Regions from separate parts of the Bacillus sp. SD127 genome, predicted to be linked through region 1. Evidence: riboswitches for the same ligand, from Rfam matches in the RefSeq annotation. Region 1 holds a riboswitch; each other region holds the start of a gene.
What was found. Region 1 has a riboswitch for cyclic di-AMP ahead of ktrA (potassium uptake protein KtrA). Riboswitches for the same ligand answer to the same signal wherever they lie in the genome.

Region 1 (6,292 bases):
GTTTTGACTTTTCTCTAGGTTTCGTTAAGATAAAGAACATAAAGAAATGACTTAACAAATTTAATTTTCTAAAGGAAAAGAGGGTCAGTATGGATGAAAATCCAGAATTTGCAGCTATAGAACAGGCACGGGATCTTGTTATTGACTCCATTGCTGAAACAATGGATCTTTACGGAATTACCCGAAGTGTCGGGATATTATATGGAACGATGTACATGCGGGACGAAATGACGCTTGACGAAATGCGGGAGGAGCTGCAAATGAGCAAGCCCAGCATGAGCACAGGTGTCAAAAAGCTTCAGGATTTAAATGTCGTGAAAAAGACATTTCACCGTGGCATCCGCAAGCACACATTTGTAGCCGAAAAAGATTTCTTTAAATTTTTCACAAATTTCTTTCCGCCAAAATGGGAACGGGAAGTTCAGGTGAATGTATCAGCAATTGAGGAGGCTCAGGCTGATTTACAAGAGATATTGCATAAGGAAGAACTCAATGAGGAAACGAAGAATGAAGCGCAGCGTTTATACGAGCAGCTGGAAAGTTCTAAAGCCTACTACGATTGGCTGAAACGTCTCGCTGAATCGGTGCAGAGCGGAGAGATCTTTAAATTTATACCAATTGAAACAAAATAATCGAAAAACGTCTGGAAAACCGGACGTTTTTTTGTTTTTCCGCTATATTTACTACAAATTTGAAAAATACGGGAAAAACACCCCATTTACTTCCATTTTATTTGATGGTAATTTTATGTAGGTAAAATTTGTATTTGGCCTTTAAGAGGAGGTGGAAAGCAGAGGCAGGCCTTTAATCTTTATCACTTATTAGGGGGAATTTTTGTTATGAAACGCAAGTTATTATCTTCTTTGGCCATCAGTGTATTAAGTCTCGGTTTACTCGTTTCTGCACCTTCAGCTTCTTTTGCAGCTGAATCTAAGTCATCTTCTGCTCATACTGAGTCTACGATGAGAGCCCAATCAACAGCTTCATTGTTTGCAACAATTAAAGGAGCGAGCAAAACAGAATGGTCTTTCTCTGATATCGAATTGACATACCGTCCAAACACGCTTCTCAGCCTTGGCGTGATGGAATTTACATTGCCAAGCGGATTTACAGCAAATACAAAAGATACGATGAACGGAAATGCATTGCGCGAAACACAGATCCTCAATAACGGTAAAACAGTAAGGGTACCTCTGGCTCTTGATTTATTAGGCGCTGGTGAATTCAAGTTAAAACTGAATAACAAAACGCTTCCTGCCGCTGGTACATATACTTTCCGTGCAGAGAACAAATCACTGAGCATCGGAAATAAATTTTACGCGGAAGCCAGCATCGAAGTGGCTAAGCGCAGCACACCTCCGACTCAGCCATGCGGCTGTAAATAATCACAGAGGGCCGGCTTAACGCCGGTCTTTTTTTTGACTCCTTTTCCTCTCCCTTTTCCCTCTATTTCCAGTTACCTTTTCACTTGTATTAAATTTAAATTGACAAACACTAGAAACAGGAGTAAATTCTTGAGTGTTCAATTTCATAAAGTCTCTTTTACCGCTTAATCAAACACGAACGGGGAAACCAATGATTGGCTGTTTCACAAAACGGCCTTGGGGTGAATCTTACTTAGTAAGAAGGGGTACTCTGAATCCCTAATCCGACAGCTAACCTCGTAGGCGTATACAGAGAGGAGGTCTATTTTGACCATTCTTTGTAATGGTCTTTTTTACTTCAAAACGCTAATTTTATTAAGGGAGTCTTGAACATTGGGAAGAATAAAAAACAAGCAATTTGCAGTAATCGGGCTTGGACGGTTCGGCGGAAGCATTTGCAAAGAGCTGCACAGAATGGGCCATGAGGTCCTTGCTATTGATATTAACGAAGAAAAGGTCAATGCCTTCGCTTCCTACGCAACCCATGCGGTCATTGCCAATGCCACTGAAGAAAACGAATTGCTTTCACTGGGAATTCGTAATTTTGAATATGTGGTCGTGGCTATAGGGGCTAATATTCAAGCCAGCACACTGACCACTTTGCTATTAAAAGAGCTTCACATTCCAAATATTTGGGTGAAAGCTCAAAATTATTATCACCATAAGGTGCTGGAAAAAATCGGCGCCGACCGCATTATTCATCCGGAAAAGGATATGGGCGTCAAAATCGCACAAAGTCTCTCTGATGAAAATGTCTTGAATTATATCGACTTATCTGATGATTACAGTATTGTTGAGCTGCTGGCAACACGAAAGCTGAATTCCAAATCCATTCATGATCTGAATGTTAGAGCGAAGTACGGATGTACCATCCTGGCAATTAAACATAATGGAGATGTTCGCCTTTCTCCTGCACCGGAAGAGGTGATTTACGAACAAGACTGCCTGGTGATGATGGGTCACAAAAAGGATATTAAACGCTTCGAAAACGAAGGGATGTAGACAAAGGTGGGACTTCATAAGGAAACTGTAATCAAGTGGGTTCGTTTTTCTCCCCCGCAAGTGCTTGCGATTGGTTTTTTTCTTACTATTATTATTGGCTCTCTTTTGTTAAAGCTCCCGATTTCTACTGCGAAGCCGTTGTCATGGATAGATGCCCTTTTTACAGCGGCTTCTGCTACAACTGTTACCGGGCTTGCAGTTGTTGACACTGGGACAGAATTTACGGTGTTCGGGCAAACTGTCATCATGGGTCTGATTCAAGTCGGCGGGCTTGGCTTTATGACATTTGCTGTTCTGATCGTCATGATTTTAGGAAAAAAAATCGGATTGAAAGAACGAATGCTGGTCCGGGAAGCCTTAAACCAGCCGACAATCGGCGGCGTGATAGGCCTTGTCAAAGTCCTGTTTCTATTTTCAATCAGTATCGAATTGATCGCCGCCCTGATCTTATCCATCCGGCTTGTGCCCCAGTATGGCTGGGCATCCGGATTGTTTGCCAGCGTGTTTCATGCAATATCGGCTTTTAACAATGCCGGTTTTTCTTTATGGCCGGATAATTTAATGAGCTACGTTGGTGATCCTGCAGTCAATCTTGTCATTACTATCTTATTTATCACAGGGGGCATCGGGTTTACGGTGCTATTTGACATCCTGAAAAATCGGCGTTTCAAAGCCTTTTCATTACATACAAAACTGATGCTAGCGGGAACGTTCGTTTTGAATATTGCTGCCACACTGATTATCTTTATTTTAGAGTACAGCAACCCCGGCACGCTTGGTTCCTTGCATTTGCCAGATAAACTGTGGGCTTCGTATTTTCAGGCAGTGACGCCGAGAACCGCGGGCTTTAACTCTGTGGATTTTGGCAGCATGAGAGAAGGCACCATTGTATTTGTCCTGCTGTTGATGTTTATCGGAGCGGGCAGCGCTTCAACGGCGAGCGGTATTAAGCTGACTACTTTTCTTGTGATTTTGATGTCTGTCATCACTTATTTAAGAGGGCATAAAGAAACTGTTATTTTCCGCCGGACCATAAAATATCCGATCATTATTAAGGCCTTAGCAGTCAGTGTTATCAGTTTGTTCATCGTCTTTATAGGGATTTTCGCCTTGACCATTACAGAACAAGCGCCGTTTATACAGGTTGTTTTTGAAACTTTTTCAGCTTTCGGAACGGTCGGACTGACAATGGGGCTGACACCCGAACTGACAACAGCGGGGAAATGTATCATTATTGCGATTATGTTCATCGGAAGAATCGGTCCGTTGACGTTTGTTTTTTCATTTGCTAAAACAGAAAAATCAAATATTCGTTACCCTGACGGTGAGGTGTTTACTGGGTAATGTAAAAAAATCCGGCATATTACATGCCGGATTTTTTATGATTCAATATGAGATTGACTTTGTCTTTTTTCCTGCTCCGCGATGATATCATTATCTTCTGCGTTATCACGCGTCACTTTTTGTGTAAGGATCGCGCCGACCGCTACAAGGATCATCACTGCAATGTAGTAGCCTTTTTCATTGAGTTCGAGATTATCAGCGTTATAGAGTCCGATACAAAACAAAAATACTCCCGCAAAAAAAGTGAAATAAGCTAATACAGTAAAGGCAACCGTGTTTCTCCGTCTATATTTCTGCACCTTTGTTCCCTCCTGAAGCATAGTTATTAAGTGATAACTTCCGTGGAATATTATACCTCAAATTCCCCTGAATGGAACAAAAAAATAAAAATACCAGGAAAAACGGCTCAGGTTGCTTCCTTTATTTCAACAGCTGAGTCATCAATCCAGCCGACCAGTTTATTATTGACTTGGAATTGGTACCATGTGGACTGGCCTTTCTGTTTTTTAGATACAACCTTTATATCCTTGCCAACGTAAGATTGCGCAGAGGTCAGCTTAATGGATTGATCATCAGTAGAAGGCTTAGACCATACATCTTGAACGGCGCTGTCTTTGATGGAGCCTTTTAAATCCACAGATTTCAGAGATGGATTCACCTCATCGTATTCATCTAAATCGTACTTTTCCACAATGGCGCTGATTTTGTCAGCATATTCCGGATCTGTGGCATAGCCTGATGTTTGAAGAGCGCCTGCTGCTTCTTTATAATCCTCAGCTTCAAGCACCGGCTTATACTTCTTTTTATTCCACGATGTGCCTTGGACAAATAATTTGGCGTGATCATCCATTGATTCAAAAAACGTGCTGTATTTGCGGAATTTCGCGCGAATCGTTTTTCTTTCCCCTTTTTCAAATTCATCTGTATCCATGGTAACGTGATGTCCTTTATAATTTCCTTTTACGCCAAACAGGTTGTTGGCTTTAGAGGCAAGCTCGCTGTTTCCCCAGTCAGATTCGAGTATGGCCTGAGCTATCGTTATGCTGGGAAGGACATGATATTTTTCATATAAAATTTGAGCATGTCCGGAAAGGCTGTCAATAAATACTTGCTGTTCATCAATTTCTTCAGGTTCTTTGGATGTTTCAATTGGCTTTGAAAGAGTTGTCGCTAAAACAAACAAGGCTAGCGGAATCGATACAACGAAAAATAGAGAAATGAAGAGTCTACGTTTTTTCAGTTTTTTACGGGCCATGAAAACCTTCCTTCGATTTAAAAGATTACGAGTGTAAAAGAATCTACCTTTAAGAATTTTACTTGTACTTCTAATATTTTTCAATTCTTTAGGGATAAAGTTTGAGAGAGAACACACAAAAAGCCTTTCCCATCAAGGGAAAGGCAGTGATCATGTATCTATTTTTGTAAGACTGTGCTGTTTAAAATGTCTGAGCGCATCACGATATTCTTGATCATGTATGACTTTATGAGATTTTACGGCAGCCTTTGTCAGTCCATGTGCAGAAACAGCCGGTTTTTCCGAAGCGGATTTTCCTTTATCATGAGGCTTATGAGCCAGTTTGTGCCCCATTCCGGTGGCGTTCATACAAAACGATAAACAAACGAGCAGCACGCTCAGGATAAAAGAAATCAAAAAAAGATCATGATAGGCAGTCATCATAGAATCCTGCATCGATCCGTTTTGTCTGGCAGCATCCTTTTTCGTGAAATAGCCGATCAGGATAGGCACACCCATATAGACAAACAATCTTAAAAACTGAACAGCTGTCATTCTTTTGACCAGATCAGGAAGCGGGCCGCCCATAGCGGCTCCCATTAGTCCTGCTGCGACCGTCAGGCCGGTTCCTGCTGCCAGCATGATGAACAGCGCCGCAAACACATAGAGAGACGATTGATACTGCATATGAAGCCATTGAAAATTCACAAAAACGAGAATGAGAGAACCTATAATCCCCAGCATCCCTGGTCCGACTTTATCATATAACAGAGCACTCGCAATAGCTGCGATGGCCACTCCAATCAATAGAGTCATGTTTAAAAGAATGAGATGATCTCGGGATATATCATACATTTGACGAAGCAAGCCTTGAAAAGCTGCCAGACTGACAGCTACCGTAATCGTTCCTGCCGCTATGATAAATAAACCGAGCACAGGTTTAGGCAGCAGCATCTGTTTAATAGAGATGAAAGGGTTTTTCACCTTATATTCTACAAATAACAGAATGAGGAGCAAACATAAAGCAACCCCAAAACCAGCCCGTACATAACCTGATGAAAAGCCCCATTTTTGCAGAAAAATGAATGTAAACGCTGAGGCTGCGGCCACGCATACAGATAAAATGATCCCTGCTCTGTCGAGTGATGACTGTTCCTTTTCTGATCCCCCATGGTGCTCATCATAGAGAAAGAAATAACTCACTGCGACGCCGAGCAAAGACAATGTGCCAAAGGTAAAAAACAGCCATCTCCAGTGGCCGTAGCTCAACGCGATCGTTCCTAAAATC
Region 2 (6,292 bases), 1.6 Mb from region 1:
TCCAGACGGTGACAGTGCCGACATCTACAGACAGCACCGCGTCTTCCGCGGCTGCCTCCTGAAGACGTGCGATAACCTGCTGAGGTTTAAGCGGTGTTGTCGCCTCAGTTTCATCTTTTTCGATTTCGTTCCACCAATGCTGCATATGCTCAGTGCAGGCATTTAGGAATCGTCGGTCTTCCTTCCGTTCAATATACTCCGTCAATTCGCGCAGACCGAGAGCCGAGTCACAGACAAGCCCCGCTGTTACCGGATAGCGTTTGCCGATTTTCGCCGGGTCTGAATCAAGCTGGATGGCCGGTGTGTCTTCCGGCAAGTAATCACGATACGGGAACGAGGTGCCAAGCATGATTAACAAATCGCATTCTTCCATTGCCTCATAGGCAGGCTTTGTCCCAATCTGTCCAAGGTTGCCGAGAAAGTGCGGGTGCTTATCGGGAACAACGCCTTTTGCGGGGAGCGTGACGACGATCGGCGCCGCTGCTTTATCCGCAAATTCCAGTAGCTCCCGCTTCGCCTTCTTCATTCCCTGTCCCGCCAAAATGATCGGCTTTTTCGCATTGTTAATATATTGCGCGCATGTCACAAGCTGTTCTTTTTTCGGTTCAAGATTCCCTTCAATATACAACGGTGATGTATAAACGGGTTCCCGTTTGATTTTCTCCGCAAACAAATCATCTGACACACTTAATACCGCAACGCCTTTTTTGCTGTAGGCAGTGCGGATCGCCTGATTCAACAGATCCGGCAGTGACTCCGCGCTATGTACCTCCCTGTTAAACACTGCCACGTCTTCAAACATTTGCTCAAGCTTAATCTCCTGAAAGTAGTCCCGCCCGACTTCACCTGAGGAAACCTGACCTGCAATCGCAAGCACAGGGGCGCCGTCCGCTTTTGCATCGTATAAACCGTTCAATAAGTGCACCGCACCCGGCCCTGCAATTGACAGGCAGACACCGATCTTGCCGGTGAGTTTTGCCTCAGCCGCGGCTGCCAGCGCTGCCACCTCTTCATGGCGGGTTTGGATGAATTCCAATTGATTTCTTTCGTGTCTCAGTTCCTCAATAAATTCGTTAATGCTGTCTCCGGGGATGCCGTAAACATGATCAACTCCCCAATGTTCAAGCAGTTCTGTCATTGTTTGTCCTGCTGTTTTGTGTGCCATGCCGTATCCTCCTTTTTCCTTTTTCAATACCACAGGGGGAGGCGTTTAAAACCCGGAGGCAACTATCGCTTGCTGTATTTCCTTCTGAACAGGTCTAGGGCCGCCAAAAAGCTCTTGTCCTTGACGGTAATACGGATGCCCGCAGCGCCGTTTAGAAAATCTCTGATTTGCATTTTCCGGTTTGGCACCATCAAAAGCGGCAGACGCTCTGGCGAAAACCACTTCATCCCGGCCGTTTCCATGCCGTTTTCTATCGCTTGTCCGCCTGTTATGTTCCCTGCAAACACATGCTGTTCGTCTTGAAACTTAGGTCTTTGATAGACACCCAATTTCCCGGAAGGCTCTATCAGATATCCCGTTTCTTCCATTACCTCCCGGACCGCCGCTGCCTCCGGGGTTTCTCCTGATTCAACCCGTCCGCCCGGCAAATCCCATAAAGGAACGTCTTTTCGTTTGACCAGCAGAATCTGCCGTTTTGTGTTTGTCACTATGACAAATGCCCCTTCCGTATACATCGCCATTTTCCCCTTTATTTAAAAAAGACCAAGGAGATGTCCCTTGGTCTGAGCTGCTTACTTTTTAAAATGATACGGCAATGTGGCAACGATTATGTCCTTCTTCCAGAACAGCCGGACTCTGAGCAGGAAGGCTGACTGGTTGTGCAGAATGGTGTGCCAGCGTTTTTTTGTGATAAATTGCGGGAACAGCACCATGACAGAAAACTGTTTCTTCTTCGCTTTTGCTTCAACAGTTTCCAAAAACTTATCAAACGGATGGACCAGGCTTCTGTACGAAGAGTGAAGCGTGACGAGACGCACTCCATTATTCAGCTCTTCCCAGCGTTTTTCCACTTTCTTTTCCTGTTCTCTGTCAAACGACACGTGAACGGCAATGACCTGATCTGACAGTGATTTCGCATATTGAATGGATTTTTGCACGACGGTTGTGACGCCGGCTACAGGCACAATCACGACCGTACCTTTGATTTCTTCCGGCTGTTTGTTTACGATACGAAGCTGTTCACCGACAGCCGTATAGTGATTTTTAATCGCAAAAAACAAAAAAACGACGATCGGCATAAAGATTAAAACAGGCCATACGACATTAAACTTCGTGACAAACAGGATGGACAGAACCATAAACGATATCAATGCGCCGCAGGTGTTGATCAGCATTTTTCCAATCCAGCCTTTTGGTTTTTGTTTGATCCATTTGATGCACATCCCTGTTTGTGAAAGGGTAAATGGAATAAACACACCGACCGCGTATAGCGGGATTAAGTGCTCCGTCTGCCCTCCAAATAACAGAATCAGCACAATTGAGGCAACACCTAAAAAGATAATCCCGTTTGAGAAGCCTAAGCGGTCGCCTCTTACTGTAAACATGCGCGGCATGTATTGGTCTCTCGCCAAGTTGAAGGCAAGCTGCGGGAAGGCTGAAAAGCCCGTATTCGCCGCAAGGACCAAAATTAACGATGTCACACCCTGAATGACATAGTAGAACACATTTCTGCCGAAGGTATCCGATGCGATTTGTGAAATGACCGTTTCATTCGGTTTCGGAGCCGTCCCGTAACCGTATGCAAGTACCGTAATGCCGGCAAACAGAACCGCAAGCAAGATCCCCATCATAGCTAACGTTCTCGCCGCGTTTCGCGCAGGCGGGTTTTTGAAGGCTGGAATCGCGTTGGAGATCGCTTCAACTCCGGTGAGCGCGGAGCAGCCGGATGAAAAAGCCTTAAGCAGCAAAAACAGCGTAATGCCGGCTACCGGTGTGCCGATCGGTGTATGATGGACTGGCTGATCAATTTGTCCTGTCATAAGCTTAAAAAGACCGACGGCAATCAGGATGAAAAGCGCCGCCACAAACAGATAGACCGGGTAGGCAAGAATCGATGCTGATTCTGACAGCCCCCGCAGATTTAAAATCATAATCACTAAAACAAGTAAAACAGCAATCGGTATATGATAATCATGCAGTGCCGGGAACGCCGACGTGATGGCGTCCGTCCCTGCGGAAATACTTACCGCTACAGTTAATATATAATCGACAAGCAATGAACCGCCTGCAATCAGCCCGGGCTTTTCGCCGAGGTTTTCTTTTGATACAACATACGCCCCGCCGCCCTGCGGATAAGCGTAAATAATTTGCCTGTATGAGAGAATCAGCGCGAGCAGCAAAATGAGTACGCCGACCGCTATCGGAATGGAATACCAAAATGCAGCAGCGCTTACCGCCGCCAATATGATAAGAATTTGTTCCGTTCCGTAAGCGACAGATGATAAAGCATCTGAGGAGAGCATGGCAAGCGCCTTTAATTTCGTCAGTTTTTGTTCTCCTGCGGCTTGTGATTTTAACGGTTTCCCAATCAAAAAACGTTTGATTGAATGATACATCGATGTCTTCCCCTTTTAATTTCATTTTTCATTAAAACAATAAAACATCCGCATCTGTTCTCACATTTTGTAATAGTCCCTTTCTGCTATGATGTCTCTGTATGCGATTTACATCCTGAAAATTGAACAGCAAAAAACACAGAGGCAAACGGATGCCCCTGTGCCTTAACATCGAACACAGGTTTCATTCATCTCCTCTCATGAACGCTTACGAGGTTAGCTGACGGATTCGGGCATATGAGAGTTTGCCCTACCTAAAAAGGATTCACCCCGAGCGGCAAAATGCCGCTAAAATGGGTCCCCCGCTCTGTTTACAGATTAAGCGATTTGTTTTCTAAAAGAGATCATACTCCCGTTTACGTATGTTGTAAAGAGGCTTATCGACCGGGAGAAAAAAATAAAATGACAGGTTCCACAAATGGAAAATTTAAACCAAAAACAAAAAAACAGAGGCTGATAACAGCCTCTGCCTTATTCTCTGTCTGTCTTTCTCTTTCTTCGTCTAACGGTTACCCAAATGAAGGCTGCCGCAATTACCATCATGAGAGCCAGCACGCCGATATACAGCAGTTGTTGCCCATGATCTTGTGCTGTTTTTTCTGTTTCAGAACTGTTTGTTTCCGATTTGAGCTGCTGGTGGTTTGTAAACACCTGCTGGCTGTTTGTTTCATTGATGACGGTCGCCGTGTCATCATTGCTGTTCAAAAAGCTGATGATTTCTTTTGTGACGGCCGCGCCATTTCCTTTCAGCGGCGCAAAAACAGCCATCGTATAATTTGAATCCCATAAAGACGCTTGGGTAAATGCCACTTGTTTCGTCGTCTCGTTCAGCATTTCAAAGCCCGACACGTCAAACGAGCCGTTTTTCGCTTGAGGCACGAGCAGATCAGAAGATTTCTCTTTCAAAAGAGAGAACTGGCTAATGCCGCCGATGAAAATTAAGTTCCGGCCTTTCGCGTCCTCCGCTTTAACTTCAGATGCTTTCCTTACTGTGAAAGATTGCTGGGCTTCGCTTCCAAAGGAATCAGTAACGAGAGAAAGCTCCTTAAGCTTGGATTTGCTCACGCTGTCAGGTAGCACAATCAGTGTTGCCTGTTCCTGATTTCCGGCGTATGGAAGCGGCCATTCTTGAAAATCGGCTGACGGAGATGTGCCTTTGATCGTGTAAGACAATGTGCTGCTTTTATCAATGAAGACCCATTTCTCTTCGTCCGTTGTGTTGCAAGGGTTGTTTTCCTTTAAGCCCGTGGTGATAAACTGTATATCAATGTAGCGGTTTTTCTGCAGCAGCTCAGGGTCTACTTTCAGCGTGACATGATAGTATCCGTTTTTATCTTCTTTCCCTAATTCATCAAGGCGAACTGAATGCGGCTGACCGTTGATGAGGACCTTCAGCTCTGCTGCTTGAGAGGCTGAACCGCTTTCTGCCGCGGCTGCTTGAATCGTTTCCGATTTCTTTAGTTTAAGCGACAGCTTGGCTGATTGATTTTGGTCTATCATCGCAGAAGCCGGATAAAAATAATGTGCTGAAGATGTTTTGTCAGCTCCGATTGTCATATCTTCTGCCCCGAATTTCTCAAGGGTCAGCTTATTGCTTACCTGCTTTTCAGCCTTCTGAAGCTTGCCAATTGAAAGTGTTTCCCCGCTTAGCTGGCCGGTGTAAGTCTGATCGGCGATGGCGCTGATTTTTTCTGAGAGCACATCATCAGATGCCGTTTGTGCAAACAGAACCGGCTGCTGCTTGCCCTGTGCTTTCAGCACGCGCTCCGCAAGCAGAAGTTTTTCTCCTTTTGCCTGTAAGCCGGCTTGTTTGATCAGCTTCTTCACCTTGCCGTTCCAATGCTTATCCACTCCGATGAAAATGGTCGGCTTGTCGATTTGCTTCACTTCAGATTCCTTCACAAACGAAATGCTGACACTGCTGTCCGCAGTTTTCAGGTATCCTTCTGTCTTGACAGCCGCTTCAATTTCTGCCGAGCTCGGGTTATCCGGAATGACAATAGCAGTCTCTTCCGCTGTATTTCCCGATTGGGCAAATGGGTATGGGTAATGTTCAAGTGATGTTCCCTTCGCTTCGCTGCTGTCCGCCAGTGTCAGGCGGCTGTCCGGATAAACTTTGATCCAGTTGCCGGACGTATCCTGTCTGACGCAGACGCCCTCTTTCAAGACGCCGTAAAATTTCAGTGATACGCTGTGATAGCCTGGGGCGGACTGGCTTTTGTTCAAGTTCAGCTTCAGTGTTTTCCGTTTTGAATCGCCGTTTAGCTTTAACGTTTTTACCGGTTCATTGTCAATTACAGCCGTTAACGATGAAGGAGAAATTAAAAGATCTGATGCCTCATATTCAATCACCAATTGCTGGCTGCCGGAAGAGGCGCCTGCCGGAATCTGATACGTCAGTTCCGCGCTGTCTTTTGATCCGTACAATGTCATAAGATCGTTTGTCAGCACCTGCTGTTTGGCTTGTTCACGGCTGCTTTTGCCCAGAAGCGAGCCATCAACCTGCATCTCTTGGGCAAAGGCCGATTGTCCGGTCATTGCCAGCAGCAGAAAGCTTGTAAGAAAAATAAGTAGTTGTTTCAAAAAGGTCACCCGCTTTTATGTTGATTGTATCGTTCTGTTTTGTACCATTTGACCTCTTGCTTGAATAAACGGTGCTTGATTTCTACGAATAAAGAATAGATCACGAGCACAATCCATGCCTGCGAGTACGTAAAGTACATAAGGAATA
Region 3 (6,292 bases), 1.6 Mb from region 1:
GTCGTGTTAACTGGTGTGTTATATCTATTTAAGAGCATGATCAACTTAATATTGCTGACCTTCATTTTCACATTTCTTATGGATCGTTTGGAGCTTGTCGTCCGGCAATTTTTAAGCCGGTTCTTCCGCGTGAGCCAGCGGGTTGTCATTACGTTTCTCTACATTTTGCTGGCCGTGCTGCTTACAGTCGGAGGGTTTGTGTTTTATCCGGTCGTTGCCGCACAGATTCAGCAGCTGATCAAGCAGATTAAACATATTGCGTATCATCCAAGCAGCATTCCTTTCTTTGATGAGATCACAAGTGTTTTCGGAGATATTAATATTAGTTCGTATGTCAAAGAGGGTTTCAATGTACTATATACGTATCTGGCCGATATCAGCACATTCGGCTTGCAGATCGTGATGGCGCTCATTCTCAGCATGTTCTTCTTATTTGAGAAAAAACGGCTGTCTGAATTTATGGAGCAGTTTAAAACGAGCAAGCTTGCTGTTTTTTATAATGAGATTGCTTTTTTCGGAGGTAAATTCGCGAGAACATTCGGCAAGGTGCTTGAGGCACAATTTATCATTGCGCTCGTGAACTGCATACTGACTTTTATTGCACTCTGGATTATGCACTTCCCTCAGCTGTTGGGGCTGTCCATCATGGTTTTCTTTCTCGGATTGATCCCGGTAGCAGGCGTTGTCATCTCCCTGATTCCGCTTAGTATTATTGCATACAGCACAGGCGGCGGAATGTATGTGCTTTACATTGTGCTTGTCATTTTCGCCATTCATGCGATTGAGACATATTTCCTCAATCCGAAGCTGATGTCAGCGAAAACAGAGCTGCCGATCTTTTTCACATTTACAGTCCTGATTTTTTCTGAACACTTTCTCGGCATTTGGGGCTTAATTATCGGGATTCCGATCTTTGTATTTCTCCTTGATATTCTTGATGTAACCAACAAGGAAAATAGGCCTAAAAGACCTCGAGAGAAAAGTAACAAAAAATAGTTTACAAAATTGGATATTTTCTGTATAAATAAAACTACATCATACAAAAGTAAGCCACACGCTTAATCCTTTTTAAAAGGAGTGGGGGACCCAATCGTTTGGGGTTCATTTTTTATCTGAAAAACGGACATCTCTTCGTCCGAACCCGGCAGCTAACCTCATCAGCGTGAAGAGAGAATCCTGTGGTTTTATGATACAGCCAAAGCCCGCGGGAGTCTCTCGCGGGCTTTTTTTCAAAAAAGGAGGAATGCGGATGAAACTGGCAAGAAAGATCATCATTGCATTGGTTCTGGGTGCCGTCACGGGGATTATTCTTAATGTAACATCACCTGAATTATTTGAAAATTTGAATAAGTTTGTATTCGGGCCTCTTGGCACCATCTTTTTAAATCTCATTAAAATGCTTGTCGTACCGATTGTTTTTTTCTCTCTTACATTAGGAGTTGCCGGGCTTGGCGATCCTAAAAAGCTTGGCAGAATCGGTGTGAAGGCCATTTCTTATTTTCTCATCACGACAGCGGTGGCGATTACGATCGGGCTTATACTGGCGCTTGTCATTAAGCCGGGTGAGTTCGGCACTTATGATGTCTCATCCGCTAAATTCGAGGCAGAAGAAGCGCCGAGTGTTGCTGACACACTTCTGAACATGATTCCGGCCAATCCCGTTCAAGCGATGACCGAAGGAAATATGCTCCAGATTATCGTGTTTTCCATTTTTGTCGGACTCGGGATTACGATGCTAGGCAAAAAAGCGGATATGCTTTTGAAAGTCGTGGAGCAGGGCAATGAACTGATGATGTATCTGGTCAACCTGGTCATGAAGTTTGCGCCATACGGCACGTTTGGTCTCATTGCGACAGCTATCGGCAGCCAGGGATTCAGTGCAATAAAAGCGATGGGGCTGTACATGATTGTTGTTACACTGTCTCTTGTCATACATGCAATCGTCACATACGGTTCAACAGTGGCTCTTTTAGCAAAAAGAAATCCGATTACATTCTTTAAAGATTTCTCAGAAGTTATGGTCGTTGCGTTCAGTACCTCAAGCAGCAATGCAACGCTTCCGGTATCAATGGATGTAGCCCAGAAAAAACTAAAAGTGCCTGAGCCGATCAGCAGCTTCGTTCAGCCGCTCGGGGCGACGATTAACATGGACGGGACAGCCATTATGCAAGGGGTGGCCACCATCTTCATTGCACAGGTATTCGGACATGATCTTACATTTACGCAATTGCTGATGGTGATATTGACGGCTGTATTAGCAAGTGTGGGAACTGCGGGTGTTCCGGGAGTCGGTTTGATTATGCTCGCCATGGTGCTTCAATCAGTCGGCTTGCCTGTTGAGGGTATCGGATTGATCCTCGGAATAGACCGCTTGCTCGATATGCTTCGCACAGTGGTCAACACAACAGGAGACGCGGCCTGTGCCGTCATCATTACAGAAACAGAAAAGAACAAACAGCCGGAGCAAGCACCGACTCTATCGGTTTAACCAAACATTTGGAAGCAACAAATGCTATAATACAAACAGTGCCTATTTTTAGGCACTGTTTATTTTTGTCGAAAAAAGGAGGAAGGCTTTATGGCTGAGCCGATTTTACATATTGAAGGCCTTGATAAAAAAATAGGGTCTAAACAGATTTTAAAACAGATCAGCATGGACGTCAGGCAGGGAGAGATTATCGGTCTTCTCGGTCCGAACGGTTCCGGAAAAACGACACTCATCCGCATCATCGTCGGACTGTTAAAACAAAACAGCGGAAGCGTGGCCATCAACGGATTCAAGCATGATACTGAGTTCGAACAAGCGATGGAAGCTGTCGGCGCGATTGTGGAAAACCCTGAGTTTTACCCGTACCTGTCAGGCTGGGAAAACCTCAAACACTTTGCAAATATGCACAAAAAGATAACTGATGAAAGACTGGACGAAGTGGTGGAAAGAGTCGGGCTGACATCAGCGATTGATGATAAAGTGAAAACCTACTCCCTCGGCATGCGCCAGCGTCTCGGCATTGCTCAGGCGATTCTTCACCGGCCGAAGCTTCTCATTTTAGATGAGCCGACAAACGGTCTTGATCCTGCCGGTATGAAGGATTTTCGCGATCATATTAAGGAGCTCGCTGAAGAGGAAGGAACAGCGGTTTTATTCGCTACTCATTTATTGCGTGAAGTTGAAGACCTGTGTGACCGTGTGATCATCATACAAAAAGGCGAGATCAAAGCAGAAGTAAGCCTGAATGGAGCCGGTCAGAAAACGGAGAAAGCCGTTATAGAAGTGCAGCCGGCGGAAAAAGCGCTCGATTGGCTGATGGGCAATGGGTACTCAGCTGAACGTAAAGACGGCTCCATCGTGGTGGATATAGCGAAAGAAAATATACCAGAGCTGAACCGCTCGCTAGTCGGACAAGGACTGAACGTATTTTCAATTATGCCTTATACGCAGTCACTGGAAGACGAATTTATTAAAGCGACAACCGCTCATCAAGAGGAGGGAGAAGAGCTTGTCTAAATTAATATGGAATGAACATATGAAACTCTTTAATCGGAAAGTTACATTTGTTTCGCTTATATTGATGGCCGTTTTTCAATTTTTCATGGCGCTGATCATTAAACGGATCGTTATCAGTGCCGGAACTGACGAAAATTTCATCGGCTACTTTTCCTATACACCGAGCCTGAATATCTTGCTGCAGGCGTTAACCATTGTCATTGCAGCGACGATTATTTCTAATGAATTTGATAAAAAGACAATCAAATTTCTGCTCATACGCCCGGTCAAGCGGCAAAAGGTCTTTTGGTCGAAACTAATGACAGTTGTAATGGTCAGCTTCTATCTTTATCTGGCATACTACATTCTGGCTTTATTATTCGGTCTTGTCTTTTTTGGCACGTCCGTGACATCTGAATCAAAAACATTGTTCATCAACACATTGGAGCTAATCGGCACAAACTGGCTTGAAGCGGTGCTGATGGGATTATTCGGTTTGCTTTGTTCATCACTGTTCCGCAACAGTGCCATTTCAGTTGTTGTTTCTTTTGTTGTTTTATATGGAGCAAGTTCACTTGTGCAAATCATGAAGCTGTTTGAAAACAAATGGGGAAGCTTTTTGCTTTTTGCAAACACGGACTTCACTCAATACAAAAGCGGACAAACGGCTCTGTTTTCAGGCATGACGCCATTGTTCTCTGTAGGGATTATTGTGATTCATGCTGTTTTCTTCATTGCCGTTGCCTGGTGGAGTTTCTGCAAACGGGATGTTCGAATCTAAAGGCAAGGAATGACATTTTTGTGAAAAAGCTCACGTAAATCAATATCATTCAATGTTTTGGTTTATAATAAAGGTACTGACGGAGGTGTCTCGAATTGAGGAACTTTATTACCGCTTTACCGATTGTATTGCTGCTTGGATTCTCATTTGTGTCATTCATGTTTCAGTTTGAACATCTTGTATATTTCAGGCTCGCGCTGGGGTTGTTTTCTCTCGTGGGGCTGTACATGATATATAAAATGAAGACGGGTATCCGTTATTTTATCATATATCTGTATGCAAGCTGGATTGTGCTTGCGGCAGTTACTGCCTTTGAAGAGCCGATTTTCTCAAGCTTTTTCTTCGGCGGATTGGTCATGACAATGGGTTACCTGACTTATATGCTCATTTATCTCGGTATGAAACAAGACCGGGATGCAAATCCGGTTTAAACACGCTGTTCCCTCGGGAACGGCGTGTTTTTCTATCGTGGACAAATTGTTAACAGTTGCGGAATCATGGCTGGAAATCTATAATACATATTAAATTTATCGGAATTGAAAAAATGGGGGGCTGCCGGATGTCATTATTTGTACGGAACGAAAAACAGCGGCAATGGATAGAGAAAATAGGACAGCTAGCGGATGAATTTCAGCAAACAGCCGCTGAGGATGATGAACAGGGACGATTTCCTGCCGAAAAAATACAAAAACTGCGTGATTCGGGATATACGGCGATAACCGTGCCAAAATCCCATGGAGGAGCAGGAATGTCTGTTTACGACATGCTGCTTTTTCAAGAGCGGCTTGCACGGGGAGATGCTCCTGCAGCTCTGAGCATCGGCTGGCATTTAAGCGTGATGGGAGAGCTCGGAGAAGGAAACAGCTGGGATGAAGATGTGTTTGCGTTTATCGCAAAGGAAGTCCAAAACGGCGCCGTGATCAATAGAGCAGCGACAGAAGCGAAAACTGGGAGCCCGACCAGGGGAGGACGCCCCGGGACTGCCGCCGTCAAAAAGGACGGCAAATGGGTGGTGAATGGAAGAAAAACGTTTACGACAATGTCGCAAGCGCTTGATTATTTTTTAGTGACGGCATGGATTGAAGAAAAACAAACAACAGGTGTCGTGTTGGTTCATAAAAATGATCCTGGTGTATCAATTGAAGAAACATGGGATATGATGGCGATGCGGGCTACCGGCAGCCATGATCTTGTATTAAACGAGGTAACGCTGGAGGACAATAAACTGGTGGAGCTGCTTCAAGGGCCGCGGGGAGCAAAGCCAAATGGCTGGCTGCTCCATATTCCGGCGGTTTATCTTGGCGTGGCTCAAGCTGCTAGAGACTATGCGGTGCGCTTTGCCTCCGAGTATTCTCCAAATAGTTTGAAGGGGCCGATCAAGGATGTTCCGGCCGTTCAGCAAAGAACAGGCGAAATGGAGCTTGAATTGCTGAATGCCAGACACTTTCTTTTTCATGCGGCTGAATTGTATGACGATCCGGAGCGCCGCCCTTACTTGAAGAGTGAGCTCGGTGCGGCAAAACATATCGTCACAAACGCCGCGCTTTCTGTTGTAGACAAAGCGATGAGAATTGCAGGGGCCAAAAGCCTCGAACGCACCAATCCGCTTCAGCGCTATTACCGGGATGTGCGCGCCGGTCTCCATAACCCGCCGATGGACGACGCGGTCATTCAAAAGCTGGCCGCAGAAGCCTTTCATTAAATAAAAAAGAGCCTTTGCCGGCTCTTTTTTATGTATTGTTTTGTTCCTGAAGATTCTTCTGATGCTTGCGGTCAATTCTGTCGTAAATGACGTTCATCAGCTTTGGATTGCCCATGATCGCCTCTTTGTTTTCCTGGATCAGCTGTTGGTAGGTTTTTATTTTACGCTTTGGCATGCCCTGGCGCCTCCTGACAATGTTTTGTATTCACTTTCCAGCTCCATCAGCGACAATTCATACAAATGACGCTTGGACTTTTTGTATATACCATTCTGTATTAACAGATGAATGAGATGCTTTTTTCTGATTTCTGCAGACTGAGGTGTC

Region 2: it holds a riboswitch for cyclic di-AMP, as region 1 does, so the genes downstream of both, kimA (potassium transporter KimA) here and ktrA (potassium uptake protein KtrA) in region 1, are expected to answer to the same signal.
Region 3: it holds a riboswitch for cyclic di-AMP, as region 1 does, so the genes downstream of both, ACQVGS_RS19625 (dicarboxylate/amino acid:cation symporter) here and ktrA (potassium uptake protein KtrA) in region 1, are expected to answer to the same signal.

The regions. Positions count from the first base shown of each region.
Region 1 covers NZ_CP191226.1:1,082,522-1,088,813, reverse strand. The annotation lists gene gbsR (transcriptional regulator GbsR) at 90-632, shown strand; gene bslA (biofilm surface layer hydrophobin BslA) at 840-1,385, shown strand; cyclic di-AMP (ydaO/yuaA leader) riboswitch at 1,537-1,686, shown strand; gene ktrA (potassium uptake protein KtrA) at 1,758-2,426, shown strand; gene ktrB (Ktr system potassium transporter KtrB) at 2,433-3,770, shown strand; gene ACQVGS_RS05525 (YiaA/YiaB family inner membrane protein) at 3,806-4,069, opposite strand; gene ACQVGS_RS05520 (glucosaminidase domain-containing protein) at 4,177-5,025, opposite strand; gene ACQVGS_RS05515 (MFS transporter) at 5,176-6,292, opposite strand, start outside.
Region 2 covers NZ_CP191226.1:3,777,891-3,784,182, forward strand. The annotation lists gene ACQVGS_RS19705 (pyruvate oxidase) at 1-1,165, opposite strand, end outside; gene ACQVGS_RS19710 (NUDIX hydrolase) at 1,228-1,680, opposite strand; gene kimA (potassium transporter KimA) at 1,738-3,561, opposite strand; cyclic di-AMP (ydaO/yuaA leader) riboswitch at 3,752-3,896, opposite strand; gene ACQVGS_RS19720 (cellulose biosynthesis cyclic di-GMP-binding regulatory protein BcsB) at 4,033-6,144, opposite strand; gene ACQVGS_RS19725 (glycosyltransferase family 2 protein) at 6,150-6,292, opposite strand, start outside.
Region 3 covers NZ_CP191226.1:3,759,360-3,765,651, reverse strand. The annotation lists gene ACQVGS_RS19630 (AI-2E family transporter) at 1-996, shown strand, start outside; cyclic di-AMP (ydaO/yuaA leader) riboswitch at 1,046-1,177, shown strand; gene ACQVGS_RS19625 (dicarboxylate/amino acid:cation symporter) at 1,250-2,488, shown strand; gene ACQVGS_RS19620 (ABC transporter ATP-binding protein) at 2,579-3,505, shown strand; gene ACQVGS_RS19615 (ABC transporter permease) at 3,525-4,265, shown strand; gene ACQVGS_RS19610 (hypothetical protein) at 4,361-4,696, shown strand; gene ACQVGS_RS19605 (acyl-CoA dehydrogenase family protein) at 4,825-5,967, shown strand; gene fbpB (Fur-regulated basic protein FbpB) at 5,996-6,142, opposite strand; partial or broken gene ACQVGS_RS19595 (Fur-regulated basic protein FbpA) at 6,129-6,292, opposite strand, start outside.